One region of the Bacillus sp. WC2507 genome, then DNA from elsewhere that is predicted to be linked to it. Evidence: riboswitches for the same ligand, from Rfam matches in the RefSeq annotation. Region 1 holds a riboswitch; the other holds the start of a gene.
What was found. A riboswitch is a leader RNA that binds a small molecule or an ion and turns the genes downstream of it on or off. The one in region 1 is predicted to bind cyclic di-AMP.

Region 1 (16,386 bases):
ATTTAAACACAGCTATTTATCTATCGTAAAGAAGTATTTTCATTCCCTTTATTTTCAAGCTTTCCTGTCCTTATTTCAAAATATAATCCGCTTCACTTTTTCAATTGAAATATCCATATATCACAACAAAAACTCCTACTTACTTATAGATATAAAAATTATATCAGTATATCTTTTGGATTCATATGCAATTATGCATAGCGTATACACAAAAAGGATAGCTTCACTTTCGTAAAGCTATCCTTAAAAAATCTTCTTACTTTTTCAAATGATATGGAACTGTTGTAATAACAACATTTCTTTTATAGAGTAAATACGCACGAATGAGTAAACTAGACTGATTATGAAGAATGTTATGCCAACCTTTTTTCGGAATGAACTGTGGTATAACGACAGTAACTCGGTAATTTGATTCACTCGCTTTATATTGCACTGTATCAATAAACTTTGTTAGCGGTTGAATAATACTTCTATAGTGAGAATGTAAGGTAACAAGTCTTACTTCAGGTTGCCACTTCTTCCATTTCTCTTCAAATTTCTTTTCCTCTTCTCTGTCAAAAGCAACATATACAGCGATAACTTGATCTGCAGAAAGAGCCTTCGCATAGTTCAATGAATTTTCCACTACATGAGTCATACCTGCTACAGGAACGACAATTACATTTCCCTCAATTGGAACAAGTGGTTCACAAGTTTTTAAACTTAATTGATCGCCCACTGCATCGTAATGCTTCTTAACTCTATGGAACAAGAAGATGATGGCAGGTAAGAAAATAAGGATTGACCAAACTTGTGCAAATTTAGTTAAAAAGAACATGCTCATTACGATAAAACTAATAATTGCACCAATTAAATTAACCGTTAATCTCAAAGCCCATCCTTCAGGTTTTTCACGAAGCCATTTTAATACCATACCCGTTTGAGAAAGTGTAAATGGAATAAATACACCTACTGCATATAACGGGATTAAATGTTCTGTTTGCCCTTGGAAAGCTACAATTAAAATAATCGAAGCTATCCCAAGTATAATAATACCGTTTGAGTAACCTAGGCGGTCTCCTCTAATCGTAAACATTCTCGGTATAAATTTGTCTTTTGCAAGGTTAACTGCTAATAGTGGAAATGCAGAATAACCTGTATTAGCAGCAAGAATTAATATTAAAGCAGTTGTACCTTGTATGAAATAGTACATGAAATTACGTCCAAAAGTTTGTTCAGCAATTTGTGAAACAACTGTTACTTCCTTACTTGGATTAATTCCGTAATAATAAGCTAAAAAGACAATTCCTGAAAATAAAACGGCAAGTAATGCACCCATTGCAAGCAATGTTTTCGCTGCATTGTTAGGTGCAGGATCCTTAAAGTTTGGAATTGCGTTAGAGATTGCCTCAACACCTGTTAAAGCCGAACTACCCGATGCAAATGCTCGTAGCAGTAAGAACAAACTAATTCCCGCAACCGGCGTTCCAATCGGCGTGTGTAAAGTCGGTGAAACGTGACCAGTTAAAATATTGTATATCCCTACCCCAATTAATATAAATAGTGCTAGAACGAATAAATAAACCGGATATGCTAAAACGGAAGCTGATTCCGTTACCCCTCTTAAATTTAAAATAGTAATAAATATAACAAATATAATCGCAATGATTACATTATGTGCATGTAAACTAGGAAAAGCTGATGTGAGCGCATCTGTACCTGCAGACACACTTACTGCAACAGTTAAAATATAATCGACTAATAAAGATCCTCCAGCTATTAACCCTGGATTCATCCCTAAATTTTCTTTTGATACAACATACGCACCCCCGCCATGCGGATAAGCAAAAATAATTTGACGATAAGATAAAATAAGGGCTGTCAATAATACTAATACCCCGATAGCGATCGGAATTGAATACCAATAAGCAATCGCTCCAAGACCTGCTAAAGCAATTAAAATTTGCTCTGGTCCATATGCAACCGATGACAATGCGTCAGAAGATAAAATGGCTAACGCCTTCGTTTTATTAAGCTTCTGCTCTCCTAACTCAGTTGATTTTAACGGTCTTCCAATTAAAAATCTTTTAATAGATGAAACCAATACTGTCCACTCTCCAATAATTTTGTACGAACGATGCTGCTTGTTACAGCCAGCAAACTATTTCTTCAGAAAACAAAAAATGTCTACAAGCCATAGCGAAATAGACTTGTAGACATTATTTTTTTTGTCGCACAAGCTCCACCTTCCTTCTCAATATAACGCTTACGAGGTTAGCTGTCGGATTCGGGCCTATGAGTAGCCCTACCTTTTTCAAGGATTCACCCCATCGGATTAAGAACTAATCCGTAAGAACGGGTCCCCCGTACCATGCGGTTTCAGCGATTTAGAAAATTGAAACTGTGGATTATAATACTCCTTTATTTTCAAAATGTAAACAAAAATTTTGAAAAAGAAAAAATTTAAAATGATTGCGCATAATCCGCCGGTAAATATACATAATGAATACTAAAAAATCGATAAAGGAGACCCATATGTCTAAAGAAAAGAAGCCTATTTTTTCCGATTCCTATTTAGATGCGTTAGCAAATGAAATTAATCAATTATACGGTAAACGTGAACAGGAAATAAATTTGACAGATAGAACGAAAAGAAATAAATAATTTGTCATAAAAAAAGAAAGCAATACACTTATATATTGCTTTCTTTTTTATTTTTTCATACATCCAATTCTATTTCTGATCTGTTAAAGGTCATTTCTTCATACACTTTCAAATTTTGATATACTGCTCCTAATAATGGTGCTTCTATAGAAAATTGTTCTGCTACATCTAGTAAGTATCCTTGTAAGTGCTTCCCTTCAATGGACGAACCTTTTTCCATATCACGCTGCATTGATGACTTCATATCATACGAAATTTTATCAATTGTTTTCATATGTTCCTGGGCAATACCATCCTTAACTGGAGCTTTCATAGACCTCATGATTTGCACACATTCTTCAAATAAGTTTCGGATAAATTCGTGTCCACCTTCACTTTCACGAATCGGTCCTATTGGTGCACGCATTAATGTCGTCACACCCGACATTACAGTAATAAATAAATATTTATGCCACATATCTTGCGTAATATTTTCACTTAAAACAAAACTAGATTTCGTACCTGCAAATGCTTTAGAAATATGCTTTATTCTCTCTGAACCTTGAAGCTTGATTTCTCCAAACAGAAGTCTGTTGGCAGCACTCGTTTGTACAATTTCTCCTTGATCGTTTAACGTCGTCTCGATAAAGCATAAACCACCAATTACTTTTTCCACGCCAAATTCCTTTTGTAATTGTGATAAATGAGCGATACCATTTAACAATGGAATGATGACAGTTTTTTCGCTAACATAGGGCTTCAAATCTTGAATTGCCTCGTTTAAGTGATACGCTTTTGTTGAAAATAAAATGACATCAAATGGAGCAGTTCGATCTTCTTTCGTTATTAATTTCGGTTGGAAGGAAAAATCCCCGTTAACACTTCGGATTACAAGTCCTCTTTCCTCCAATTGTTTTTTCCGTTTACTACGAACAAGGAACGTAACATCTTCTCCCTTTTCTACTAATCGACCTCCAAAAAAACCTCCGACGCCACCAGCCCCTAATACTAAAATACGCATACAACATCCCCCTTTTCAAAATACAGTTTTATAACTTTTAGTATACATAACATTATACATGTCCCCTACTAAATAAGCTGAATTTTCATTCTTAATCGATTATAAAACAGTGGTTATTTTCAAATGAATTTGGGCATGTTGTTTTTATAGCATATATGGAAAGGAAACAATGTAAATGGAGGCAATACAAACAATCGAGGAAAAAGATGTAGCAACAGCTATATTTCAATTTATATTCCCGTTTTCTTTTAAAACTGGATATGAACAAAATATGTTCCCTTTCTTACAGAAAAATGATTTTCGCCCTTTTCGACTCGATCATCTTGAAAATGAAAATACATACTACGGAAAATTTCAAGTTTCACATCAAAATATGGAAGCATACTATCTTTCATTTACAAATAAAATTCTATTTCCTCACTCAGAGCATCAAAAAGGATTACAACGCTATTCTAAAGACCTTAACTTAACTGGACACTTAACAACAAATCTTATTTCCGTCCCCTTCAAGATACACTCTATTGACGTAACACTCTGTCCTTATGAACTTGGCTTCTTAACAATTCGGACAGAAGTAGAAACCGATCCAAACATGACATTATCAGAAGCAATCGAATTCGCCGCCCGCTTCCGTGTACTTGAAACTAAAAATGATACAAACGAGACTATTTGTATTGAATGTAATGGAAAACAATATTCACAAGTAGAGAAGCTTATATTCGGCGATTTATTTCATGGCTTAACAGACTTCTTTGAGAAAAAGAGATTGCGGAGCTCTTACTTTCAAACATTCCCATTCTTTGAAGATCAACGAATGTATGTACAAACTTTATTATCCATAAACAAAGAGTCTGACCTTCATGTAGTTGATGTATACCGAGCTTCCAGTCTTTCCGGATTAACAGACGATGGCAAGCCCTATATTAGCGCAAATAATGTTCCTTATATTCAAGATTATTTAACAAAACATTCTTATCAAAGATGGGCTCCTAATCGCTACTTTATTATGGAAGAACATATTTTCACATGTATAACAAACGAAGGTGAACACGAATTCGCTAAACTTGCTAGTCAAATGTACGGGGAGTTTTATTACGCTTTGTTATTAAATCTATTTCATAAAGTTGTTTTATTAAAAATGGCAAACGCTTATGCCGAGTTAAATATTGAACAAGATACAAATGAAATAGAGAAATTAATTTATTCAATTAATTCATTTACAGCGAATTACTTCTCTTTAGAGTTAGTATCCCAATCACAGAGTGAAGATATTTTCTTCCGCTTAAGAAAGTTATTTAACATTGAGGTACTATATTTGAATGCAAAACAAAATCTTGATAGTTTGTTTAAATATCAAGAAAATGTCGCTTCTAAAAAAGATAGCCTTTTACTATTAATTTTAACGCTCTACTCTGTAGTAGGCCAAATGTTAGGGTTTACTATGATTGACCTCTTAAGAAACACCGATTCAAACAAAATATCATCGCCACTTGAATTTTTCGCACTTTTAATAGCAATAAGCGGCATAGTCATTTCACTTATTTTAGGTGCACAAAGTTTATACCAATGGAGTCTACAACATAAACGAAGAAAAGCATGGGTAAAACAAACTGTGCTTTCTGCTGTGAAAGAGAAAGATGATAAACATTAAAAAGATTATTCTCATTTACTGAAATTTTTATCGGCGATTTTTCGAATATATCGACTTACCGACAAAAAACAGAACCAGATAATATCAAAAGGGTACTCCAAAATGACGTTTGGAGTACCCTTTTTTATTACACAAGTTCAGCTTACTTCCCTGCTTCGATTTGTTCTAATGCAGCAGCTACTTGTTCTTCAGTTAATTCATGTTGTACTACGTAGCGGTTACGTGGGCTTACACGACATTCATGAGAACATGCACGTAAATATTTCGCTTCGTTTTCTTCAGAACATAAAATTTTCTTGTTACATTCTGGATTTGAACAGTTTACATAGCGCTCACAAGGTTCACCTGTAAAGTGGTCTTTACCAACAATAACATGTTCTTTTTGGTTTACTGGTACAGCGATACGCTCATCAAACACGTAACATTGTCCATCCCAAAGCTCGCCTTGTACTTCTGGATCTTTTCCGTACGTTACAATTCCGCCGTGAAGCTGACTTACATCTTCATACCCTTCACGAACTAACCAACCAGAGAATTTCTCACAACGAATTCCACCTGTGCAGTACGTTAAAATCTTTTTACCTTCAAGTGTTTCTTTGTTTTCTCTAATCCAATCTGGTAATTCACGGAATGATTCGATATCTGGTTTAATTGCACCTTTGAAGTGTCCTAAATCAAACTCATAATCATTTCGTGCATCAATAATAACTGTATCTTCTTGTTTCATTGCTTCATAAAAATCTTTTGGCTCTAAATACTTTCCAGTTATTTCGTGTGGGTTAATGTCATCTTCTAGACGAAGTGTAACTAACTCTGGACGAGGACGCACGTGCATTTTCTTGAATGCGTGCCCTTCTTCTTCATCTATTTTAAATACGATACCGTCAAAGCGTGGATCGTTGTTCATTGCTTCCATGTATTTCTCTGTTTGTTCTACAGTTCCAGAACAAGTTCCGTTAATTCCTTCTTTAGCTACAAGGATTCTTCCTTTTAATTCAAGTGAATTACAAAATGCTAAATGCTCTGCAGCGAATTCTTCAGGGTTTTCAATTGTTGTGTACATGTAATATAGTAATACTCTGTATGGTTTTGTAGTTGCCAATGTATTTCTACCACCTATCTAATTTTTAAAATCATGTATAAGTTAACGTTCATATCAAAACATATATAATAAGAAAATGTATCCAAAGTTTTATGCATCCCATTTTCTTCTCTTTATACTATTTTCTATAAGTTAACAAAAATAAAAAACAAGATTACACATCAAAACACTATGGTTATGTTGTAATCCCAATATATTATATATCATACAAATCCATTTCCATCAATTAATATACTGTATTATAGGCTTTATGTTCACATAAATTTCAAAAATAGCCCTTTAATTCATTATGTTTCCCCACGTCATCACACCATAAACTCCCAATTTTTCATAACACCACACCATTTATTGTGTAAAGGCATATAATTTGCACTAAGGAAACATTTATGTTCAAATAAAATTATCAACTAATACATTTAAATGTATTGAAATAATGAGCAAGAATAAATACAATAATTTCATCAAGTTAACATTTTAAAGGGGAAAACTACTATGAATAAAGATATATCAAAAGATGAACAAGTCCCTTCTCAAAGTACAACTGTTCAATCAGCGCATTTAGCATTAAGTGGACAAACGAAAGGCTTAAAAAGACTATTACCATTCTTAGGCCCTGCTTTTATCGCTTCAGTCGCTTATATTGATCCTGGCAATTTCGCGACAAATATTGCAGCTGGATCACAATATGGATATTTATTACTCTGGGTAATTCTTGCTTCTAATTTAATGGCGGTATTAATCCAAACTTTATCCGCTAAATTAGGAATTGCTACAGGTAAAAACCTTCCTGAAATTGCTCGAGAAAACTTCCCAAAACCTGTTTCCATCGGTTTATGGATTCAAGGGGAGCTCGTTATTATGGCGACTGATTTAGCTGAATTTATTGGAGCGGCACTCGGATTGTACTTATTGTTCGGGATTCCAATGTTACCAGCCGCTTTAATTACAGCTGCTGGATCATTTATTATTCTTGAATTTCAACGCAGAGGCTTCCGTCCATTAGAAGCTATTATAACAGGAATGATTTTTATCGTTGTTATCGCTTTTGGTGTACAAGTCTTCTACGCAAAACCAGAATTAAGCCCTTTACTTTCAGGACTATTTATCCCAAAATTCCAAGGCGTGGATAGTATCTTATTAGCAGCTGGTATTTTAGGCGCAACAGTTATGCCACATGCAATATATCTACATTCCGCCTTAACGCAGCGCCGCGTAGTCGGAACAAATGATGAACAAAAGAAAAAGATTTTCCGCTTCGAGTTTATTGATATCATTATCGCAATGGTTATCGCTGGAGCAATTAATGCAAGTATGTTAATTGTTGCTGCTGCACTATTCTTTAAAAACGGCTTACATGTTGAAGACCTTGATGTTGCTTTTAACCAATTTAGTAACTTAGTCGGTCCTGCATCCGCTGCTTTATTTGGAATCGGACTTTTATCAGCAGGTTTATCTAGCTCTTCAGTCGGGACAATGTCTGGTGACATTATCATGCAAGGATTCATTCGAATGCATATTCCGTTATATTTACGCCGATTTATTACAATGATTCCACCATTAGTTATTATCGCTTTAGGTGTAAACCCAACTTACGCTCTCGTTATGAGCCAAGTTGTCTTATCATTCGGTATTGCTTTTGCGTTAGTACCACTTATTATGTTTACAAGCAGTAAAAAAATTATGGGTGCACTCGTTAACCACCGTATAACAACTTTTATCGCTTGGATAATCGCTGCACTCGTTATCATTTTAAATATTTTCTTACTGTATCAAACATTTGTAGGGTAATGAAAAAAGGTATTCCAATAAAAATGGAATACCTTTTTTGGCGAAGTAATTCTCTTCTAATTACCACCTATGTATGTACCTCTTTCTGGCATTATCGCACCTTTTTCAGTTCGAAAGTAAAGTGGTAATCCTTCCGAAAGAAATATACTCACCTTGGATGGATCCTGCCTTTGATGATGAATATGTAAATGGGGCTCACTTGAACTCCCTGAGTTACCGACTTGAGCAAGAACCTCTCCTTCATTTACATGTTGCCCTTCCCTCACATTAATTGATCCTTTCTTTAAATGGGCAAGCATCAAAAATGTCCCTGTTTCATCTAGTCGTAAATAAATATGATTCCCCGCCATTGACTGAAAATCATCCGATCCCGGAACTACATCTTTTTCATCCTTATTGATAGATACAACTGTTCCAGAAGCTGGTGCCATTACCTTCGCTCCATATACTCCATAGTCACCTAACTTACTACTTTTCACTTCAGCAGGCGGGATAAGAATATCATATGCCCATCGTTCATTCGGTTTTATAACGTGATAGTTCGTTTCTACCCGATCACCACCCCATCCTACTAATGCTCGTTCATTTAAGGGAAAACGAACGACTATTTTAGGACTCATAGTCTGTACATATGCTGGGTAAGCAAGTCCGCCTATGTTAGCAAACCACCCTAAAGGCCAAGCTCCAATTATAGAGAAAAGAACTATGAAGAGTAGTGCTCTATCTATTCGCTTTCTGAAAATAACTTTCCATACAAATAGTAATACTGACCCTATCGAAATAAAGATTGATACTACGCTAAAGGCTTGTATACTCCACCAAACAATGACTGATATAACACCATTAACTAAATAAACTACACTCCAACTTATAATTAAAAATGCAACTAAAATTACTAATACATATTTCTTCCACATGTTGTATCCCCACTCTCATATCTTTGTTCTACATGATACGAAGTGAACATTACGACATAAAAAAGAAATACTTACGACTTTCTTACATTTCTTTATACTGCGGTAAAACGATAGTGAAAACTGTTTCTTTATCATTACTACGCACAGTAATATCTCCTCTATGAAGCTCTGCTATACTTCTCGCAATTGCAAGTCCCATTCCTTTTCCACCCGTATGAGAGTTACGTGATTTTTCACCACGATAAAACTTCTCAAAAACGTAAGGAAGGTTCTCATTCGGAATGCATTGTCCAAAATTTTTAATTTCTATTTTAACGTTCATGTCTCTTTTAAAAACTTGAATTAAAATCTCCTTTCCGTCTTTCCCGTACATAATACTATTACTAATTACATTTTCGAATAGCCTTACCATAAGCGCTACATCCATTTCCACATGTAAATCCTTATCACCTTTAATACAAAAGCTCATATCGGCATCATCTAGTTGTGGTACAAAATCAATCATGATTTGTCCAATGAACGCTTTCATATTTACTACACTTTTATGTAATTCGATCTCTCTATAATTTATTTGACAATATTCTAATAAATCATCTACTTGATTTTTTAATTCATAACTTTTTCGCTTTAATATACTTACATACTGTTCACATTCTTCTCCATTTGAATGAAGCTTATCTCCTAACAGATCCGTGTAACCGATTAGAGATGTTACAGGAGTTCGTAAATCATGAGAAATATTACTAATCATTTCATTTTTCATTTCCTGCGATTTTTTTTCATTCTCGATAGACTCTTTTAAACTTTTGGCCATCCAATTAACATTCGTGGCTAATTCACCAATCTCATCGTTTTTTGAAATAGGTATATGTATTTCAAAATTACCATTACTTATTTCCTTCACGTTCTTGTTAATTTCAGACAATCTTTTCATCATTGTTTTTGTCATGAATGCAAAGTATGTTGTAATAAAAATTAAAAAAACTATAAAATATAAAAATGAATATTTTTCTTCTAATGCAGTAACATGACTATACATATTTCCAATTAACATTTGAAACGCTATTATACTTAAAGTTGCTAACAAGATGCTACATATGAATGCGATAAAAAACTTAGCTCTAATGCCTTGTAATGATTTAATCTTCAATTTTATATCCGACTCCCCAAACATTTTGAATAAACTTCGGTTCTTTTGGATTCTCTTCAATTTTATTTCTTAATCTTGCGATATGAACCATTACTGTATTATTACTTTCATAGGCTCTTTCTTTCCAAACGCTCTCATATATTTCTTCAATAGTAAACACACGATTCTTTGCACCTGCCATTAAGTACAAAATATCATATTCAGTTTTCGTAAGGTTGATTATTTCTCCATATAACATCACTGTTCTCGACACTTCATCTATTTCTAAACCTCTAATGTTTATTTTCTTTTCTATTACTTGGACAGCATTTTGATTGAAATATGTATACCTTCTTAATTGAGCTTTCACTCTTGCTATAAATTCAATTGTACTGAACGGTTTCACAATATAATCATCTGCTCCAGTACTAAATCCAATTACCTTATCTACATCTGATGATTTTGCGCTTAAAAACATAATTGGTAAACTATGTTTCTCTCTAATCCTTCTACACAATTCTATACCATCCATTTGTGGCATCATAATATCCAAAATAGCAAGTTTAATACTGTTATTATTTATTATTTCTAAAGCCTCTTTCCCGTTATGAGCACTAAAAACTTTAAAACCTTCTTGCATTAAATTCGCGTTAACAAATCGAACAATATCTTGATCATCATCTACAATTAAAATTGAATTTTTCTCCATATACAAACCTCTTTTTGAAATATATTCCACAATCAATTTTATCACAAATCAAAACCATACTTCCCTCTTGAATAATCTTTATTTTCAGATTACATTATATAATAACAACACATTCTAGTTTCAGAAGAAATGGAGTGAAAGTATGTTTCCTATATTGAAAACCGATCGACTCATTTTAAGAGAACTTACCGAAGAAGATGCACCGAGTATACTACAATGCTTTTCTAATACTGATGTACTGCGCTATTATGGCCAAAAACCATTACAAGATGTTGATCAAGTGAAACAAATCCTTACTAACTTTAAGTTGAGTTACAATACAAGAAGCGGTATAAAGTGGGGAATCGAATTAAAAGATAAGAAAGAACTCATTGGTACCATCGGTTTTCACGATTGGTCTTCTGAGCATAAACGAGCCAATTTAAGTTATGCCTTTTTCCCTGAACACTGGGGAAATGGATATGCTACTGAGGCAGTTTCTGAAGTTATATCTTACGGCTTCCATACACTTCATTTAAAGCGTATCGGAGCAATTGTCTTCCTTGAAAATGAGGCGTCAAATAAAGTGCTATTAAAATTAGGGTTTGAAAAAGAAGGAGTTCTAAAAAATTATATGTATCAAGATGATATTCCCTATGACACGAATTATTATTCTTTATTAAAATCAGTTTAATAGAATTTATGTGTAAAAAAACCTTACTTTTAAAAGTAAGGTTTTTTTCAGGCTGTGGAGAAAGTCTTTTCATGTGTCAACACTGATAAAAAAGAGGACAAAGAGAGATTTTTTATGATGGGTGCTTTAAAAACATCGTGATGAGCGTGTATCCGTTTCTGTAGAAGAGTTCGTTCCACAAGACCATTTCCTTCGTGCGATCAAAGCGACAATTAGTTTTCATTTTATTAAGGAAAAACTCCACGAAACTTCAACTATCAGGTGCTAATGTTCAACAATGTGTACCGATAATGATCAAACATTTTTATAAACCAACATAACGGACAGTAAATCGGCTTTTCTCTTGTCGAAATTTACTTAGCATACAGTGGTCATATATTTTTAAGAATAGCGGAAGAATATATAGAAAATGCTACATAGATGTGAAGTTTAATCTACTTAGGGGGGACAACCTTGTTCAATCAAATGGTAAAAGCTGTACCGAATTTATTTACGATCGGAAATTTATTGTGCGGTGTTTTTTCAATTACCATGAATATGAATGACTATTTGGAAGTAGCCTCCATTTTCATTTTCTTTTCAGCTGTTTTTGATTTTCTTGATGGAAGGATTGCGAGAAAATTAAAAGTGAACAGTGAGTTTGGTGTAGAATTGGATTCCTTAGCTGATATTGTTAGTTTCGGAGTTGCTCCTGCACTTTTATTTCATTCGATAGCAACACCATCTATTTTAACTTCTTTGGCATTTGTCCTTTTCCCAACGATGGGTGCTTTAAGATTAGCTAAATTTAGTGTTAAACCAACCATTGGATATTTTAAGGGATTACCTATTCCAGCTGCTGGATTACCATTAGCTGGTATGGGGTTGTTTTCATATAGCAATGCATGGATTACATTAATCCTCGCTCTCTTAATGGTAAGTCCAATTAAGTTTAAAAAATTTTAAGTGTGGGCCCGCCCATCACCATCAAAACTTTACGGAATATCGTTTATTTGAGTAAGACTATAGAAATAGTAAAGGGTAGGTTCTGTTGCAAAGTTTGAAAAAAGCATAAACTAGTTGGTAAATAAGGATAAAGGTTTAAGAATTAGCTAGTAATTGTTGAATTTCATTGTACGTTGAAAATGTGGAGCGAGGGGCTAGCCTCTCCTAATGTCATAAAAAATAAAGAGTGATAGGAATTCATCAAACCTGAAAATTACCTAAAATAAAAAAAGAATTGCCCTTGGTCAAAAACAGACTGTAGGGATTTTCATCTTTTTGTATTAATTACCCATCCAGGTCTTCCCCCCTTGTTTTTAAGTGTAAATGCAATAGCTGGGGTGAAAACAGGGAATAGTCTCTTCTAAAATGAAAGTAAACTTTTCAATATTAGTTTACTTTCATTTTATTGACTTTATCACAACTTACCCATTCCCCTCAAAAATGACTAAAAAAGTATACATTCAAAACACTATAAATAAAGAATCTAAAAACTACATGAACAAAAACAAACATCTCATTGATATACAACTGATTCGAAGTAATTCATATTACTCTAAGGACTATCCAAAGTAATAATGACCCATAGTAAAAATAGATATAGACGCTTAGATGAAATGGGTGATCAATATGTATATGCCAATGGAACAAGAGATTAGAGGATATTTAGTTACAGGTTCCTGTCTTGTAATTATAGTTTCTTTAATACTTCTCATTTATTGGCTCATTAAGTACAAAAAAAAATATCATCTGATTTATTGCACACTTCTTAACACTTGCTTTAAGTTTATTCCTTTTGATAAACCTTCTAATTGGACCTAACTTTTCTAATTACCCTATGGCATCAGAGGAAAATTCACCTCAATTGGCCTTATCAGGAATCACTTGGATAGTAAGTATTATTCTCCTCTCAAAAGGAATTTTGAAGTTTATTAAACGAAACGTTCGTAATTAAAAACAGCACCTAAACTTATCTAATTTAAATAAGGTTGGGTGCTGTTTTAGTTACCATAATTCCACTTATCAGTAGCAAGGAAAAAGCAGATCCCTACTCTCATAAAGAATCTACCTCTTTCTATCAATCCATGCAATTTTTTATACATTTCTATTATAGTGTGGGTTCTCGTTTGTTACTGGATTAACTGAAAAACTCTATAAAATCCTGCATACTTTTAGCGTAGGTTTTTCGAAAATACTGGTGATGGCACACCGTAATATTGCACGCCAGCAATACCAAAAATGGACTTTTCCTTCGGTAGGAAGAATCCCACTGACGTTAGTCAGCTTGCCTCTTTAGGAGTGGGAATGTCAATATATATTCCACCATAATACAACTTCAAAACTATTTTTCTTTTTTCCATGATATTCGAAATTCCCCACCATGTTCTTCCGTTTTAATTTTAACCTTATATGTATCATCCTTAGGTACTTTAATATTTTTTTCGCCTTCGCCACTATTAAACTCTAGTATTGTATTATCATTTGAATCCACAACATAAGCAATTATAGTTCCTTTTTTAGTTTTATCATCAAAAGAAAATATCCAATTCTCACCTTTTTTAACTTTCCTATCTTGAGTTGCTGATCCGGTAAATTTTCTATAATCCCCAGATATACTACCAGATACACTATCTGAAGAACCATGAACTTTACCCCCAACAATAGTTCCCTCTCTTGTAAAACAACCACTAAGAATTACTAAACACAAAGCAAATAAAATTGTATTTTTAAAAATTTTCAACATCATTACCTCTTTTCTAAAACCATAAAGAACGTACTATCCGGTAGCGCAACCGCATTCCCAGACTCATCTTTAAACTCGATTTTCTCGCTAAGATGTTGTGTATATCCATCCTGTAAATAGTTCATAGCTTGAATGATGTTTACTTTATCCCCAAAGATACCCTTTACGAAATCCTTATAGTCGTTTGGCGCAAAGATTCCAAACTGCTCTTGCACCTCGTGAACGAAAGAATCCTCGCCCCATGTATACGTATATAAGAACTCCATCGCATCGTTAACAGGCATTTTGACTATATTATCTGCAAGTACCTCATACTGGATTATACGCCCCTTAAATTCACGGACATACTGCTCTAAGAACTTCATTCCGCCTGCATCTTTAAAATGAATCACACGCATTAACGTTTTATCTTCGGTCATGATGCCATCACGAATGATAATACGACCTCCTGGCTTTAACACTTCGTAAGCACTCTGTAGCCCCTTTTTAATTACTTCATGATTGAATTTCTTCCCTTCATACTCGATATAAGAGAACAGTTCATGAAGGATAGAAGAATATACAATCGTATCAACCGATTCTTTATCAAACGAGCTACCTAAGTTGATTGCATCCCCTTTAATGACGTCCCAAGAACGACCTTCGTCCTGTTTCTTCTTTTTCAACGTATCAATCACGTTTTCGGAAATATCGATACCGTAGATTCGTTTATTTTCGGTCTCTTCTTCAATCATGTCTAGCATAACACCACCACCAGCTCCAACATCTACAACCGTATCTCCCTTTATATAATCAAGAATAATTCGTTTATCATCAGCCGAACTATTCATATGTTCCAAATACACTTCTTCGTTATGGAATCTATCATATGCGTCCTTTCGTAACCCGAAGAAATCAAAGAGCAGTACATTTGCTCGAGCATGCATCATATCTATCTTTTCTGCCTCTACACAGAAGGTGATTAACGCCTCACCTACAGCAGAAAATTGAAACGACACATACGCCGTCTTCATATCTTTATCGACTTTCATCTCAAAAGAAACATGCGTTGTATTCGGCTTCTCGTTCTCACGGTACTCCCGTAGATACTTCTCAATAACCCGCTTACGATACACGTTGTCCTTCTTCTCACCTTTGAAATCATAGTGCAACTGCTGCATCAATTTCTCGAAATGGATATGTTGAACCTTTCTAGTTCCTATCTCGTTCTTTAACATAACAAAAACTGTCCAAATATCCTCGAAGCTAAGAGCATGCATAGACGGTTCTACATACCACAAATCCTTATCAGATAAGAACGTTTGAACGTCACTCTTCTCGCTCCCCATAATTATATCTTTTTCAAATACTGACTCCTTATGTTTTGGCGTGAGTCTATGTATACGAGAAGTAAACGGCTCCACATACCCATCAAATAGCCCATCAATTGTAATCTTCACATCGTTCTTTACTTCACTCCACAAAGATTTTGATACGCCCTCAATAATACATTGGTTAAGAAAGTATAAAATCTCCTTTAACCTAACGTCTCCGTATTCTTCTTTATATGTGTTAATTAAATCAATATGAGAGTCCAAACGAGCCTCCCCGCGGATATACTGCCCGATTAATCCATGTGTTCTAATTAAATCTCGAACAAACAAATACTCAGTATCGTTTAAGTTTGTCTCTATACGTTCGATAAACTGAATATCACTAAAGATATCAGCAGAACCCTCGTTATGTACCAATAGATTGATCCCGTTTTTCTTCCATTGCTCCCGCTGTTTTAAAGAGCCTACCTTTGCAAGCTCACTATACGTTAGTACCTTTTCAATAATGCGATACGCTTCTTCATCTAAAGACAATCCATCTAACACTTGCAGCGTACGGTGTACATAGTACAACACCGCGTCTGTTTTTAATGCACCAAGTACCTGTACATTCTCATAGTTTTGATGTATCTCCTCTGCCTCGATTAGATACTTTAACCACGTAGGGTGAGCATCAGAAAACCCTTCGATGTATGTATTTAGAACTTCAATGTTTTTCAACTTATTTACCCCCATA
Region 2 (16,386 bases), 1.0 Mb from region 1:
GATTCTTATTTTTTATCCGTTTATTAAAAAAGGAAAATCGATAAATAAATGGGCACATGGTGGTATTGCTTTTTCAACTGTTTTATACGTAGTACTGGCAATTGTTTCCCTTATGTACTATAGTCAAGGGCAGCTACACCATACCATTTGGCCAACATTAACGATGCTAAAAATCATTAAAGTTCCTTTTATCCAAAGGTTTGAGTACATTATTATTTTTCTATGGTATCTTATTATTTTACCTAATCTTTGTTTAACCATTTGGTCTTCTTGTTGCATTAGTAAAAAATCGTTTCACATACCATTTAAAATCACACTACCATTATTTATCGCAGTCATATTTATTTCATCCTTATTTTTCACAAACCGTGAAAGTATCAACACATTAAATACAGTACTATCTAAAGCTGGTTTATATATTGTATACGCCTATATCCCAATTTTATTTCTATTTCATTCACTACGATGGCGCTTCAAAAATCCGTCGAAAAAATCTTCAACCGATACACCATAATCTCTGATACAATTTGATTAATACATTTGTAAAGGGGACAAGCGTATGAAGAAATATGTATTTTCTTTACTTGCAGTACTGAGTTTAATTCTTGCTGGATGCGGAGCTACTAGTACAAATGAAAAAAAATCATCTGAATCAAAAGAAGAGCATGACCACGCCACGCACACTCAGCAAGCTGACATTCAAGAGAAAACAAAAGGAGTCGACACACTTCCTACCTTCCTAGACAAGCTTGATCCACAAATGAAAGACATTTACACTGTTGCTGGACAAAATGCAGAGCTATTAGATTGGATTCCATGTTACTGCGGTTGCGGTGAAAGTGTGGGACATAAAAATAATAAAAACTGCTTTATTCGTGAAATGAAAAAGAATGGTGAAGTTGTTTGGGATTCCCATGCAACGACTTGCGTCAATTGCCTAGAAATCGCAGTTGAATCTGCTTCGATGAAACAAAAAGGAAAATCAACGCTTGAAATTCGTAACTATATCGATAATAAATACAAAGAAGGCTATGGCAAGCCAACACCTACGCCAATGCCAAAAGCTTAAAAACGAGGAAGCACCTCGTTTTTTTTTTCATTCACTTTTTTTCTTAACAAATTCTTTCAAGTGTATTTCTCCTTACTTGTCACACACTATATATAACTCCTCAGTAAGGAGGGTACACAGTGCAAACATATAACGACTATGATAAAGCTCTCTATTACACGTATTGCTGTAATTGGGATAAATTACTCGTTCTCATGGTTCAAACGAACGATCAACTATTTTCTAAGCGTATTGAACATTTTTTACACGCTTATCAATACAGTAAAGAACTACCAGAAGTTGATAAACAATTGCAGCTCCTATTTCAATATATTGACCACGCATCCCAAAAGTCACATATAGAAGAAGTAGAGCAAATTCAAATGTAAAATATAGCGCTATTCTCTTCTGGAGAATAGCGCTTTTTTAAAATGTTTATATCAATAAAAGTTTCCCCTTATAAAACTTTTATTGATAAACATATTTTTTCTTTCTTTTCTGTGCCACTTCATACTATAATTTAGTATGTAACTATTATAAGTGAGGTATAAAATATGGGACGAGAAAAAAAGCAAGAATATGCTTTACTTACCGCTTGGGGAGCTTCTTTTATCGCTACACTAGGAAGTTTATACTTTTCCGAAGTCATGAAATTTGAGCCTTGTGTCCTTTGTTGGTATCAACGTATTTTTATGTATCCATTCGTTTTATGGCTCGGTATCGCTGTAGTAAAAAAAGACTATCGCATCGCAAGTTATTCTTTACCAATTGCAAGTATTGGTGCTTGTATTTCTTTATATCACTATGCGATTCAAAAAATCGCAGCATTTTCAGCTGCTGGGGCAGCTTGCGGTCGTGTACCATGTACGGGAGAATACATAAACTGGTTCGGCTTTGTGACAATCCCGTTTTTAGCACTTATCGGCTTTATTACAATCGCGGTTTGTAGCTTTATTGTCATCAAAAACAAATAAGGAGATGAAAGAATGAAAAAAATGCTTATATTTGGCGGTATTATTATCGTCTTATTTGCGGCAATCTTTGCTGTAACACAAATGGAAAAGAAAAACGCATCGACAGATGAAAAAGATTACTACTCAAATAAAATTTCTCTTGAGGATCTCAATAAAAATATAGAAGATAAAAAAGAACAAACGATTTACTTTTATCAAACCTCTTGCGTTCATTGTCAAAAGATCTCTCCTACTGTTGTACCTTTAGCGAAAGATTTAAATGTTGATATGAAAGTAATTGATATTGAAAATTTAAACGAACCTTGGGATAAGTACAATATCCAAGGAACACCGACAATTATTCATTTTAAAGATGGTAAAGAAGTAAGCCGTATTAGCGGAGAACAATCAAAAGAAAAGTTCAAAGAATGGTTTGAACAAACGAAAAAATAAAGAGAAAAGGAAACTCCTTCTACACATGAAATGGGCGTAAAATCCCACACTAATGTATAAGGAGGGGGTTTTATGCCAGAAGTGAAATGCTCTGTTTCCAATTGCTCATTTTGGGGACAAGGTAACTTTTGTCAAGCAAGTGCAATCGTTGTTCAACCAGATGCACAAGAAGCTGGTTCGAATGCAAATGATTCGTATACAGGCGCGGTTTTTACAAACGAGACGCTAGAAAGCTCTGTAACAACGAGTGTAGAAACTTGTTGTCATACATTTAAGCCAAAATATTAAACATAAAAAGCATACGATTACTCGTATGCTTTTTTTTACATCCCTCTCCAAAAATCATGCATGATAAAAAAGTACAAAATAACGAGAACAGCTGTACCGCATAGGGTAATGCGCCGATATATACTCTTCTCCCCTTCCCTTGCCTTAACAAACGCCCAAATGAATCCGAAGAATAATATTAAATCAACATATGGAACATAAAAAGAAAAGACGAGAAACGCATACAAATACACGATAAATAAACAGGTCGTTACTAAGAAAACTTTAAATGCAAATTCACTTTTCATAATATAACCGCCCCCTATCTGTACTGTATTATATTCCGCAAAATACAATAGTTGCAGTTAAACTCGAAGTAGAAATAAGCTACCGTCTATAATACGGTAGCCATTACGGAACATTATATTTCCGTTTATATATATTACTTAAAGTCGAAGAAGGAATTTGCTCATAACGAATTTTTTCTCCTGTTTCATCCACAATATACAAATTGTTTCCTATATAATATATTCCATCTTTTCGTTTTGAGTACACTGCATATCTTTCGTTTGGCAATACCGTTTTCACTTTTGTTAACTGCCCATTTGGTTCTTGCCAATATATATCGGCACGGTCTACTAACGTAAGTATGCCAATTTGTTCTTCTTCTATTTTACGACCACTCCAACTCACAACACGATAACCAAGCTTATTCGCTTCATATTCGGGGCTCGTATGAAAACGAGAAATGATTACTTTTGTCTGCAATTGTACTCGGTCATATAGCCACTGTATATCTCTGTCGTGCATACGGATACAACCATTTGATTCCTTACTTCCAATTGTCCATTCCCGATTTGTCCCGTGAATCGCATACTCTTTTTTATCTAATCCGAGCCACCTTGTACCGAGAGGATTGTTCGGTGCACCACCAGGTATTTTCTTTCGATGATATTCTTTATTTTTATATTTAGTTATAATACAAAAATTACCTTCAGGCGTTGGGGTACTATCCCTTCCAGTCGTTATTGGAAATGTTTTCATATAGTTTCCCTCTTCAAAAAAAGATAGCTGATTCGTCGTAAGGTTCACTAATATTAAATGATCTGTATCAGCAAAAGCACTAACCGGTAGGATGAAAAGTAATAGGATGACGAAACATAACTTTTTCATCTATATCCCCCCTAGCGCTCACTATAATAAGTGGAATTAACTTTACTTTGCTCTTATAAATGAAAACTATCCATTTACAATAACGCCCCCGTTTACATGTATCATTTGCCCGGTAACATAGGATGAATCGCCAGACGCTAAGTATACGTATGCTGGCGCTAGTTCATATGGTTGACCAGGTCGTTGCATCGGAACATTGCTTCCAAACTGTGAGACTTTCTTCTCATCGAAGCTAGATGGAATAAGCGGTGTCCAAATCGGCCCAGGAGCAACACCATTTACACGAATCCCTTTTTGCACTAACGATTGAGAAAGTGATCTTGTAAAAGCTACGATTGCCCCTTTCGTTGCGGAATAATCAATTAAAGTTTCATTTCCTTCATACGCAACGATAGATGCCGTGTTTATAATGACATCCCCTTGCTTTAAATGAGAAAGTGCTGCTTTCGCAACGTGAAAATAAGAAAAAATATTAATACGAAAAGTCTTTTCTAGCTGTTCTGCTGTAATATACTCTAGTCCTTGCTGCGGATATTGCTGCGCGACATTATTTACTAAAACATGTAAACTACCTAGCTGCCGAACGGTCTCTTGTACAATATCTTTACAATGCTGTTCATTGCTTAAATCACCCGGTAACAATACACACTTTACACCTTCTTGTTCTACACGTTGCTTCGTCTCATTTGCGTCTCCCTCCTCATCTAAATACGCAATCGCAATATTTGCTCCCTCTTTCGCAAAAGCGATGGAAACAGCTCGTCCAATTCCACTATCTCCGCCTGTAATTAGTACATTCTTTCCTTTTAACTTTTCGCTACCTTTATAATTTGGATCTTCAAACTGTGGTAGAGGATTCATTAATGATTCAATACCAGGCTGTTTATTTTGATGTTGCGCTGGCATTGTTACAAAGTTTTTTTGCTGCGGCATAGCTTCTTTCAACTCCTTCTTCTTATAATGTGCATAATAAAAACTGAAATTCACACATCGTTTTACGATTAATATTCGAATTTAAGACACAAAATATGAATTATTGTAAACTTTTTAAGCAAAACTATTGCAAAATAGTTAAAAAACGAATATTATATATAACTGTTGTGAAAATTATTCGTAAACAGAAAGGATGTTTATATGTTTAACCTTTCAAAACATAAAACTTCTATTAAAACTGAAATTATGGCAGGTATTATTACCTTCTTAACAATGGCATATATCATTGTGGTAAACCCTGTTATCCTTGGGGATGCAGGTGTTCCATTTGAACAAGCATTTACAGCAACCATTATCGCTGCTGTTGTCGGAACATTATTTATGGCGATCTTTACAAACTTACCAATCGCAATTGCACCAGGTATGGGATTAAATGCTTACTTCTCTTACTCTGTTGTAAAAGCTCATGAAGGCATGACTTTCGCAATTGCATTCTCTGCTGTATTCGTAGCAGGTATGATTTTAATTTTGTTATCATTCACATCTTTCCGTACAAAATTAATGGAAGCAATTCCTGAAAACTTAAAACATGCAATTACTGCTGGTATTGGTCTTTTCATCGCCTTTATCGGTTTACGTTTAACAGGTATCGTTACAAAAAATGAAGCAAACTTAGTTGGACTTGGTGACCTTCACTCTGCTCCAGTACTACTAGCATTAGCTGGACTTGGAATTACAATTGTCCTTATGTCTTTAAATGTAAATGGTGCGCTATTTATCGGAATGCTATTAACTGGTATTATCGCTTTCTTCACAGGACAATTAACATTCTCAAACGGTGTTACTTCAATGCCTGGATTACCAGAAGGAATTATCGTTTCAAATCCAATTACTGCTGTATCTGATGTAATTAACTACGGATTGTACGGCGTTGTATTTTCATTCTTCCTTGTTACATTATTCGATACAACAGGTACATTACTTGGCGTTGCTCAACAAGGTGGATTTATGAAAGACGGAAAGCTTCCAAAAGCTGGACGAGCTCTTCTATCTGACTCATTCTCAGCAACAATCGGTTCTATGTTCGGAACAACACCATCAACAGCTTACATTGAATCATCTGCTGGTGTTGCAGCTGGTGGTCGTACTGGTTTAACAACTGTTACAGTAGCTGTTCTATTCGCACTAGCAGCATTCTTCGGACCATTAGTAAGTGCCGTTTCTGGTGTATCAGCTATTACTGCACCATCATTAATTATCGTTGGTAGTCTTATGATGGGTTCAGTTCGCCACATCGATTGGGACGCATTTGATGAAGCATTCCCAGCATTCTTAGTAATCTTAAGCATGCCACTTACATCAAGTATCGCAACAGGTATCGCACTTGGATTTATTTCATACCCACTTATGAAAGTGGCAAAAGGTAAATTCCGTTCTGTTCACCCACTTGTATACTTATTTGGAATCTTGTTCGCTTATCAATTGATTTTCTTACCACATTAAAATCCCTCATAAAGAGGGATTTTTTTTATATAAAAAAATAGAGCATCGAAATTCGATGCTCTATTTTCCCCTTGCAACAATCACACGAACTACTTTCAATGTAAGAAGTAAAAGACCGTTCACTATCGTTGCAATCCCTAAAAAGACTGCTATCATCAGCTCTCCCATTCCGTTATTTAATACAAACATAACGGAAGAAATAGAAGCCAAAATAAACAATATTAACGTTGGTATATATTTAATAACAGGCTTCTTATATGATTTTTTCGATAGTAGATTACCGCTTTTGTGACCGCTTAGAGTTGGATAGAATGCACTTGTTGAGATTGATGTTGCTAATAATACTAAAGTCGTAATTGAAAAAACTTCTCCTTTCATTAACAATCACCTCATAAATTAAATAGTTTAGTAGCGCTACATCATCATACTATCCTTCAAATAACTTCCCCTCAATAAGACACCCATATGTTTTACAAACTCTTTAAACCCTTAAACATTCATACATTTTTAAAAAGTAACGGATAAGCAATACAAAAAAGGCTGCGGAGAAACTCTTCTCCACAGCCTAATACTTATTTTTGTAAAAACGCCTGCAAATCTGCAAACTGTCTCTTTGCATCTTCATAGCCTTGCTCATATAGATTTTGTAGTTTTTCTTTATCTTTTTCCATACGATCTACTTGAAGCTGTATTTCTGGACGAATAACAAATAAATTACCAGCTTGCTCTTCTTTTTCAATGTAGTGAAGTGTTTCATTATACACTTCATAACGATTTAGCATCGTGTTCACAAGGTTCGGATATTTTTTATACGCTTTGGCTGCCACCCATCCAAACTTTGATTTTTTCTTCGCATACCCTTGATTTCTTGTTAAAATTACGACTGATTTTTCAAATCCATCTTCCTGTGCTTTACGAACTGGAATTGGATCAGAAATCCCACCATCTAATAACTGCTTACCACGGTAATTTACTACCGGTGCAATGAAAGGTAATGAACTAGATGCTTGTAATAAATTTAGTGCATCATCATTCGTTCCCTCTTTTTCAAAATAAACAGATTGTCCTGTTTCACAATCCGTTGTTCCTACAAGAAAGCGTTCAGGACTATTAAAGTATGTTTCAAAATCAAACGGCACATGCTTTTCTGGAATTTCATGAAAAATGAAATCCATATCAAATAACTGACGCTTTTTCCATAAGTTTTTATACGATAAATATTGTGGGTGTGATGCATAATCAATATTTACTGTTTTATTTCTATTTCGTTGTCTGGAAAGATACGACGCTGCATGACAAGCACCAGCTGATACACCGATTACATATGGAAAATATAAATCTTGTTCCATAAAATATTCTAATATCCCACCCGTATATACACCACGCATACCGCCGCCTTCTAATACTAACCCCGTATTTTCAAGCATGTTATTCTCTCCTCTTTATATATTGACTCTTTAATTATTCACTATGTTAAGTATCTTTTTCTATTATATATGAGTTCTTTTAGAAATTATATTCAAAAGGCTTGAAATAAAGGAGTTTTTTCTTCCAATTATATTTCCAAATGATCGGAGACATCCTTTATAAACCTTTGAATAAAATCTTGTTCTTCTTTCGTATATCTATCTAAAAGTAACAGCCACTTTTCTTCAGCTTGTTTATGCAATTTATCATGAGCTTTATATATTTCATTTCCGCTTTCCGTTAAGCGAAAGAAAATTTCTTTTTGATTGTCTAACATTTGCATCTTCTCAACGAATGCCTTTTGGAACAATTTTGTACAAATTTTAGAGATTGCACCCTTCGTTATTCCCATTTCTGTCGTAATTGCCGTTACATTCATCAAACCATTTTTCCCGATACACTCGATCACATGTAACTCAGATAAAGACATACCACTTATACCTGTCTCACGAAAAAATTTCTCATTTTGTCCTTTCAAATGTTCTTCTTTTTTATGCAAAAGTGTACGAATGTCCGAAAGTATTTCCATTTGTTTCGTTGCATAATCCAACCCGTTCGCCCCCTAAGTTTCCAAAGAAACAATTTAACTATATACCATTTTAAAATCATTTTTTCATATTTACAAGTGAGAAAAACATGTTAAAATAAATTTAGTTTCCTAGGAAACTAAATTAAAAGGAGGTTACCACAATGAAAAAATCCAAACTAAATTTCATTTTATATATTATCTGTATTAGTGCCTTACTCGGTTCCTTCGCTCAAAATATTTACACGCCTATCTTGCCCATGATTCAAGCTTCTTTTCACACTTCTCTTTATCTTGTAAATGTAACAGTTTCACTTTTCACATTCGTTCTTGCAATTATGCAGCTCGTATATGGGCCTTTCATTGATACAAAAGGAAGAAAATCTGTCCTTATCCCTAGTTTAATCATTAGTACAATTGGTTCAATCGGATGTGCTTTTTCGGCGAACATTTATTTATTTTTATTTTTTAGAGTTGTTCAAGCTATAGGAATAGCAGCTATACCTGTAGTCGCAGCAACGATTATCGGTGATTTGTTTGAAGGAAAAGAACGAGGGGAAGCAATGAGCCTATACCAAATGTTACTTGCTCTCGCACCTGCGATTGGCCCTCTCATAGGTGGTTACCTCGGTAGCATACATGGACACTTATCCGTATTTCTGTTTTTATCTATACTTGGCATTCTCTTATTCATTATAAACATTTCACTACTTCCAGAAACAAAACCAACTGTAATTAAGCAACCGCAAGCAAAAAAAAATTACTGGTTTATCTTAAAAAATAAAACTGGATGTTCTATTACTCTTATTGGCTTTATTCAATTTTGTATTTATTTTTGCTTTCTCGTTTTTTTACCGAGTATTTTAACAAATTCATTTCACTTAACTGCAAGTGAAATTGGTCTTGTATTTGTACCGATGTCCCTTTCTATTATGTTAGGAAGTTATTGCTACAAGGTTTTGCAAAAGCACCTTACAACAAAGCAAGCTTTATTCATTACTAGTTTCTTCAATATTATATGTGTCACTTTATTCTCTTTCACATATAGCATCAATATCCCATTCCTCATTATCGTTACATCTTTGTACGGTTTTAGTATGGGACTTTCTATGCCAACTCACACTACTTTATTAACGGAAGAATTCGTACAAGAACGCGCAACTGCTATCGGTATGTACAACTTCATCCGCTATCTCGGTATGAGCACAGGGCCACTTGTAGGTGGATTTCTTTTATTTAATCAAAATTACTTTTGGATTTTCTTCCTAGGTGCAATTATGTTTCTACTCATAATCTTATATGCGATGAAAATACTATGCTTCCCTGTCACACAAAAAGTAAAATAGAGACCTACAGATGGTCTCTATTTTAAGCTCTTTGATCCGCAACAATATGAATATCAATATACTTCGTTTGTCTCATAATTTCATTTACAATAGAACCTTTTCGTATTTCTTCCCACCTTGTTCTTGCCGATTGTCCGAGTAAAATTTGCGTTACTTGTAGTCTTTTCGCGACTTCAATAATAACATCAGCTGGCTTTCTTCCATTTGCTTCTTCTAATACAAAACTTGCATCAAATTGATTCGTTAGCGATTTCCACTCTTCAATTGTTTGCTTTTTCCCTGCTGAAAGTGAATCTATATTTTCCCGCTCTACATTTAAGACATACAATTCAGCATTTAACCGATCTGCCATACGCCAACCTCTTCGTATTAACTTCTCTGCTGTTGAACTGTATTGTACACAAACGAGAATTTTTTCTTTCACCCCAATCGGTTCTATAACTGTTTGGCTAATTTTCTCATCCATATCATCTGCAACTTCACGAAGCGATAATTCCCTTAGTGCTCCTAAATTATTAAGCGTAAAGAAGTTTTGTAAGCTTTGTTGAATTTTTTCTTCCTTATATATCTTTCCATCGATTAATCTCTTCCTTAATACCTCAGGTGTTGCATCAACAAGCTGAATTTCATTTGCTTTTTGCAAAATAAAATCTGGAATACGTTCTCGCACTTTAACATTCGTAATTTGAGCTACAATATCATGAACGCTTTCTAAATGTTGAATATTAAACGCTGATAATACAGATATACCAGCATCTAGCAATTCCTGTACATCCATATAACGTTTCTTATTTTTCGACCCGGGAATATTACTATGCGCAAGTTCATCCACAACAACAATTTGTGGTGCACGTTTTATAATTCCTTCCACATCGAGTTCATAAAATACTTTCCCTTTATAATCAATTTCTTTTAAAGGAACTTTTTCTAAATCAGCAATTGCGTCTTCCGTTTCTTTTCTCCCGTGTGTTTCAATTAAACCAATTACAATATCCATACCATCTTTTTGCATTTCTCTTGCATCAAATAGCATTTTATAACTTTTCCCTACTCCTGGAGCCGCTCCTACATATAGCTTTAACTTTCCTCGATTTTGCTGACGAATATATTCTAAATACTCTTCTGGTGTTCGCCTTTGAAAAGTTGGTTTATAGTCATCCGCATACAAAACACTCACAACCTTTCTTTCAAAACAACGCTACCTCAATCCGTTAGATTGAGGTAGCACTGTTACTATTTCATTAGTTTCTGTAATTCTATATTTAACTTTAAGACGTTCACACGATCTTCTCCAAATAAACCAAGTGCCGCACCTTCCGTTTGATCTTTAATCAATTGATCTAGCGTTTCTTTCGGGATTTTCGTTAATTTCGAAATGCGCTCTACCTGTACAGAAGCTGCCTTCGGACTAATGTCAGGATCAAGCCCTGAACCTGAATTTGTCACTAAATCGATCGGCACTTCTGTAACTGGAACCGCCCGGTTTTGTTTCTTCCAGTCTTCCATACTTTTCTCTACTCGTTTCTCTAAATCTGGATTAGACGGTGCATAGTTATTTGAACCAGATGCTTCTGCTTTATATTCAATACTAGAGACACGCCCATGAAAATAACGTGGATCTGTGAAATTTTGGCCAATTAACTTAGAACCAATCACTTCATTTTTATCATTATATATTAGACTTCCATCCGCATTCTCCTTCATTACTGCTTGTGCAATACCAGTAACAATAAGCGGATATACAAGTCCGCACAACACTAAAAATGTAAAAGTAATACGGACAATCGGTGATAGTATACTTTGTTTCTTCGCCATCTTTTTCCCCTCTTCCTTATATAAACAAGCCGACAATTATATCGATTACTTTAATTCCAATGAACGGTACAATAACTCCGCCAAGCCCATAAATAAATAGGTTTCGGCCAAGTAGTGCATTCGAACTCATCGGTTTATATGCAATACCTTTCATCGCTAACGGAATGAGTAACGGAATAATAACAGCATTAAATATTAGTGCTGATAAAATCGCTGACAGTGGTGATGTTAGTTTCATAATGTTTAATGCTTCCATTTGCGGAATCGCAAGTGTAAACATCGCTGGAATGATTGCAAAATATTTTGCGATATCATTCGCAATACTAAACGTCGTTAACGCACCACGCGTCATTAACAATTGCTTACCGATTCCTACAACCTCAATAATTTTTGTCGGGTTCGAATCTAAATCAATCATATTCGCTGCTTCTTTCGCAGCTGTCGTACCACTATTCATTGCTAATCCAACGTCAGCCTGCGCTAGTGCCGGCGCATCATTTGTACCATCACCTGTCATCGCTACAAGTTTCCCTTTATCTTGCTCTGCTTTAATAACCGCAATTTTATCTTCTGGTTTACACTCAGCAACGAATTCATCTACCCCTGCTTCTTTTGCAATTGTCGCTGCTGTTAATGGGTTATCGCCTGTACACATAACTGTTTTAATCCCCATTTGACGCAATTGTTCAAAACGCTCACGCATACCAGGTTTTACTGTATCCTTTAAATAAATTAAACCGTAAATACGATTATTCACTGCAACTACAAGTGGTGTCCCGCCCTCTTTTGAAATGAAATCTGCTTTTTGATTTACATCTTTCGGAATCGTTCCACCTTGTGACTGAACCCATTCAATAACGCTACCTACAGCACCTTTCCTCACTTTCGTTCCGTCCTGTAAATCAACACCACTCATTCTCGTTTCTGCTTTAAATGGAACAAATTCACCTTGTTCTGCAATTTCTCGATTATATGATATAGACTTCGTTTTTACATATTCTATAACTGATCGACCTTCTGGTGTTTCATCTAAAACTGAACTAATCGCAGCCCATTTTCCTACTTGCTCAATCGTTTCATTTCCTACAGGAAGTAATGTATGTGCCATTCGGTTCCCGAAAGTAATCGTACCTGTTTTATCTAAAATAATTGTATTAATATCACCTGCAGCTTCTACTGCTTTACCCGACATCGCTAACACATTGAACTTTGTCACCCGGTCCATCCCAGCAATACCAATTGCTGATAACAACCCACCAATTGTCGTTGGAATTAAACAAACTAACAATGCGACAAGTACAGCTGTATCAATTTGAAACCCTAAATAGTTTGTAAAGATCGGCAACGTCACAACAACGATTAAGAAAATAAGCGTTAAGCTCGTTAATACTGTATTTAAAGCAATTTCATTCGGCGTTTTTTGACGAGCAGCGCCTTCTACTAACGAAATCATTTTATCAATAAATGATTCACCAGGATTACTCGTAATGACAATTGTAATCTCATCACTTACGACCATCGTTCCGCCTGTTACGGAACAAAAATCACCGCCCGCTTCTTTTATTACAGGAGCTGATTCACCTGTAATCGCAGATTCATCTACAGAAGCTAACCCTTTCATTACTTCACCATCACTTGGGATCATCTCACCTTGCTTTACAATAACAACGTCACCTTTTCTCAAATCAGTTGCTGAAACTTGAACAATGTCCCCATTTTCTTTCACCACATTTGCAAACACATCTTTCTTCGACTGTTTTAAAGAATCGGCTTGCGCTTTCCCCCGCCCTTCTGCTAACGCCTCTGCAAAGTTAGCAAATAAAACTGTAAATAAGAGAATGAGAGAAACTGTTATATTAAACCATCCTGGTACACTACTAGCACTACTTGGAAGAAACGATAAAATGAACGTAATGATAAATCCAATTTCCACAACGAACATAATCGGATTCTTTATCATGACTTTCGGATTCAATTTCGCAAAGGATTGTTTCATCGCATGTGTTACGATATCACGATCCATCGTTTTCGCTTGTCTAACCTCATCTTCTATAGCATGTATTTGTGACTGATTTACTTGTTTTTCTTTTACTACTACCGGTCTCATCATTTACCCTCCATTACTTCAATGTAAGAAATTCTGCAATTGGGCCAAGTACTAACATCGGGAAGAATGTTAACGCACCGACAATTACAATCGTTCCGATGAAGATGCCACCAAATAAACCATTATCTGTACGGAACGTTCCGACTGTTTCTGGTACTACCGTCTTCTCTTTCAACGAAGCTGCCACAGCTAACATCGTAATTAAACTGAAATAGCGTCCTAAAAACATAACTAAACCAGTTGTAATATTCCAAAACGGTGTATTATCTGCTAAACCTTCAAATCCAGATCCGTTATTCGCAGCTGACGATGTGTATTCATATACAACTTGCGTTAAACCGTGGAAACCGGAATGTGAGATAGCATCTGTTCCTAAACTTGTTGAAAGAGCTAATGCTGAAAATCCTAAAATAAGCAATGGATGGAATAAAATCGTTACCGCAATTAATTTCATTTCCTTACCTTCAATTTTCTTACCTAAAAACTCCGGTGTCCGTCCAACCATTAAACCAGATATAAATACTGCAATAATGGCATACATAATAATGTTTACAAAACCTGCTCCAACACCGCCATATACTGTGTTTAACATCATATTTACGAGTGGAACTAGACCGCCAATTGGTGTTAATGTATCATGCATCGTATTAACAGCCCCTGTTTCAGCAGCTGTCGTTACTGTTGCGTATAGTGAAGAAAATACAGTTCCGAATCGTACTTCTTTTCCTTCTGTACTTCCTTGTACATGTTCGATACCCATTCCATTTAACGCTGGATTTCCATGTAATTCCGATGTCGTAATCGTTATAAATCCAAGTAAAAACACCATAAATAGTGATACGAAAAGGATACGACCTTGTTTTTTATTCCCTATCATTCGTCCGTACGTAAATGGAAGTGCTGTTGGCAATAGCATCATAAGCATCATTTGCAAAATATTACTCATTTGTCCTGGATTTTCAAAAGGATGTGTAGAGTTTGCTCCGAAAAATCCACCGCCGTTATTCCCAAGTTCCTTAATGGAAACAAATGATGCAACTGGCCCGCGTAATATACTTTGCTTTGCCCCATCAATCGTTTGTGCCGTAACTGCACCGTCTAACGTTTGTGGTACACCGAGTGTGACAAAGACTAGCGCCGCAATAAATGCGATAGGAAGAAATACTCTCGTTAGTGCTCTCGTAAAATCAACGAAAAAGTTACCGAGTTCTTTTCCAGCGAGCCCTCTTATAAATGCCATAACGAGTGCTAACGTCGTTGCCGGTGCTGCAAACATTAAAAATGTAATTCCGATTAATTGTGATAAATAAGATAAACCATTTTCACCGCTATAATGCTGTAAGTTTGTATCAGCCATAAAACTAATTGCTGTATTAAAAGCAAGCGTAGGCTCCATTCCTTCAATGTGTGCTGGATTTAATGGCAATACTCCTTGTAGTCTGAAAATGAAATATACGACAACAATCATAAATCCATTTAATAAAACTAATGACAATGCGTACTGTTTCCACGTTTGATTGTATTCTTTTACACCCGTAATTTTAAAAATAAGTTTTTCAAAAGGCCCGAATACTTTATCTAGCTTTTGACTACCTTGAAAGGCTTTCTCTAAATATATCCCCATTGGCTTTGCCACAAGAATAAACAACAGCATGGTAATAACAACTGCGACCCAAATCATAATGAATGATTCCCCCTAATTAAAACTTCTCTGGATTTAATAATGCATACACTAAGTACACCGTAATTGCTGCAACAATAACCGATAAGGCAATCATCATGATTGCTTCCCTTCTTTCACAACTTTATCTGACCAACTTGCAAGACTTGCCATCGATGCGACTAACACAACAAAAATCCCGATCATTACAACATCTAACATAACTACCCCTCACTTTTTTGTTAAAATTTACCATTAAGTTATCAAAAAAAGAACACTAAGCTCTACTTAGTGTTCGAAATGAACAACACAAAGTAAACCTCCTCTCTAAACGCTTACGAGGTTAGCTGTCGGATTCGGGCCTAAAGAGTAGCCCTACTTTCAAAACTGAAAGATTCACCCCAAGTGACGATGCACAAAATTGGTTCCCCCGCTCCATTTCTGGAACTCAGCGATTTTAGGTTTTTTTGGAAATTTTATGAATGATTTATGAGAGTAAATATACTCCTCTATATTTCACTTGTAAAGAGGCAAATTACTGAAAATAAGAAAATATCCGTCTATTTAAACGCTTACATTGAGTATTATTAATATTCTTTCATCTGTTTTCTCGTCTTTTCTTTCTTTTTCACATAAATGATCTTTTAAATACGAAATAAAAAGAGCGAATGACATGAAGTGCATAGCTTGGTGCACTTAGCATTCGCTCTTTTTTATTCACTATTTATTCTCCTCGTAAAAAAGCACGTAAATTTCTCCCGCGAATATAAACTTGTGACAATTCTGCATGTAGTTGCTCATATTCGATAACATCTGTTTTTAAATATAAAGCGTCTTTCGATGGCAATATAATATAGGGCCTTGGAAAAATAGGATCAAGCATCACCAATTCTTGAACTCGCTCTACCGATACCGCCCAACGATTCGCTATATCTCCTAATAACAACACCTTCATCTTCTTCTCCCCCGCCCTATTCAAAAAATAAAAAAGAAATATTATCACAATTTGTAAACACGACGAATGTAGCTCCAATTGTTTCATAGAGCCTCGCTGGATATCGTTTATTCCTTGTAACAACAGTAATAGGTGCTTGAAAAGAAAAGCGAATGTGTTCTGTAAAGAAACTAATAATTG

Region 2: it holds a riboswitch for cyclic di-AMP, as region 1 does, so the genes downstream of both, ACUN28_RS25650 (SipW-dependent-type signal peptide-containing protein) here and ACUN28_RS20300 (APC family permease) in region 1, are expected to answer to the same signal.

The regions. Positions count from the first base shown of each region.
Region 1 is NZ_JBQXPN010000001.1:3,847,025-3,863,410, forward strand. It holds gene ACUN28_RS20300 (APC family permease) at 257-2,083, opposite strand; cyclic di-AMP (ydaO/yuaA leader) riboswitch at 2,228-2,374, opposite strand; gene ACUN28_RS20305 (hypothetical protein) at 2,515-2,643, shown strand; gene panE (2-dehydropantoate 2-reductase) at 2,699-3,643, opposite strand; gene ACUN28_RS20315 (hypothetical protein) at 3,819-5,294, shown strand; gene trhO (oxygen-dependent tRNA uridine(34) hydroxylase TrhO) at 5,437-6,396, opposite strand; gene ACUN28_RS20325 (Nramp family divalent metal transporter) at 6,889-8,184, shown strand; gene ACUN28_RS20330 (M23 family metallopeptidase) at 8,241-9,101, opposite strand; gene ACUN28_RS20335 (sensor histidine kinase) at 9,184-10,251, opposite strand; gene ACUN28_RS20340 (response regulator transcription factor) at 10,241-10,939, opposite strand; gene ACUN28_RS20345 (GNAT family N-acetyltransferase) at 11,082-11,612, shown strand; gene pssA (CDP-diacylglycerol--serine O-phosphatidyltransferase) at 12,066-12,557, shown strand; gene ACUN28_RS20355 (hypothetical protein) at 13,936-14,337, opposite strand; gene ACUN28_RS20360 (class I SAM-dependent methyltransferase) at 14,340-16,385, opposite strand.
Region 2 is NZ_JBQXPN010000001.1:4,847,518-4,863,903, forward strand. It holds gene ACUN28_RS25555 (GerAB/ArcD/ProY family transporter) at 1-514, shown strand, start outside; gene ACUN28_RS25560 (PCYCGC domain-containing protein) at 560-1,069, shown strand; gene ACUN28_RS25565 (YhdB family protein) at 1,189-1,437, shown strand; gene ACUN28_RS25570 (disulfide formation protein C) at 1,603-2,022, shown strand; gene ACUN28_RS25575 (thioredoxin family protein) at 2,035-2,454, shown strand; gene ACUN28_RS25580 (DUF1540 domain-containing protein) at 2,527-2,742, shown strand; gene ACUN28_RS25585 (hypothetical protein) at 2,778-3,029, opposite strand; gene ACUN28_RS25590 (L,D-transpeptidase) at 3,133-3,894, opposite strand; gene ACUN28_RS25595 (SDR family oxidoreductase) at 3,961-4,827, opposite strand; gene ACUN28_RS25600 (NCS2 family permease) at 5,029-6,330, shown strand; gene ACUN28_RS25605 (hypothetical protein) at 6,391-6,708, opposite strand; gene ACUN28_RS25610 (patatin-like phospholipase family protein) at 6,903-7,757, opposite strand; gene ACUN28_RS25615 (MarR family transcriptional regulator) at 7,886-8,347, opposite strand; gene ACUN28_RS25620 (MFS transporter) at 8,488-9,669, shown strand; gene kdpDN (KdpD-like non-kinase potassium sensor) at 9,692-10,846, opposite strand; gene kdpC (K(+)-transporting ATPase subunit C) at 10,903-11,484, opposite strand; gene kdpB (potassium-transporting ATPase subunit KdpB) at 11,501-13,591, opposite strand; gene kdpA (potassium-transporting ATPase subunit KdpA) at 13,605-15,272, opposite strand; gene kdpF (K(+)-transporting ATPase subunit F) at 15,292-15,372, opposite strand; gene ACUN28_RS25650 (SipW-dependent-type signal peptide-containing protein) at 15,369-15,473, opposite strand; cyclic di-AMP (ydaO/yuaA leader) riboswitch at 15,570-15,715, opposite strand; gene ACUN28_RS25655 (hypothetical protein) at 15,976-16,206, opposite strand; gene ACUN28_RS25660 (hypothetical protein) at 16,223-16,386, opposite strand, start outside.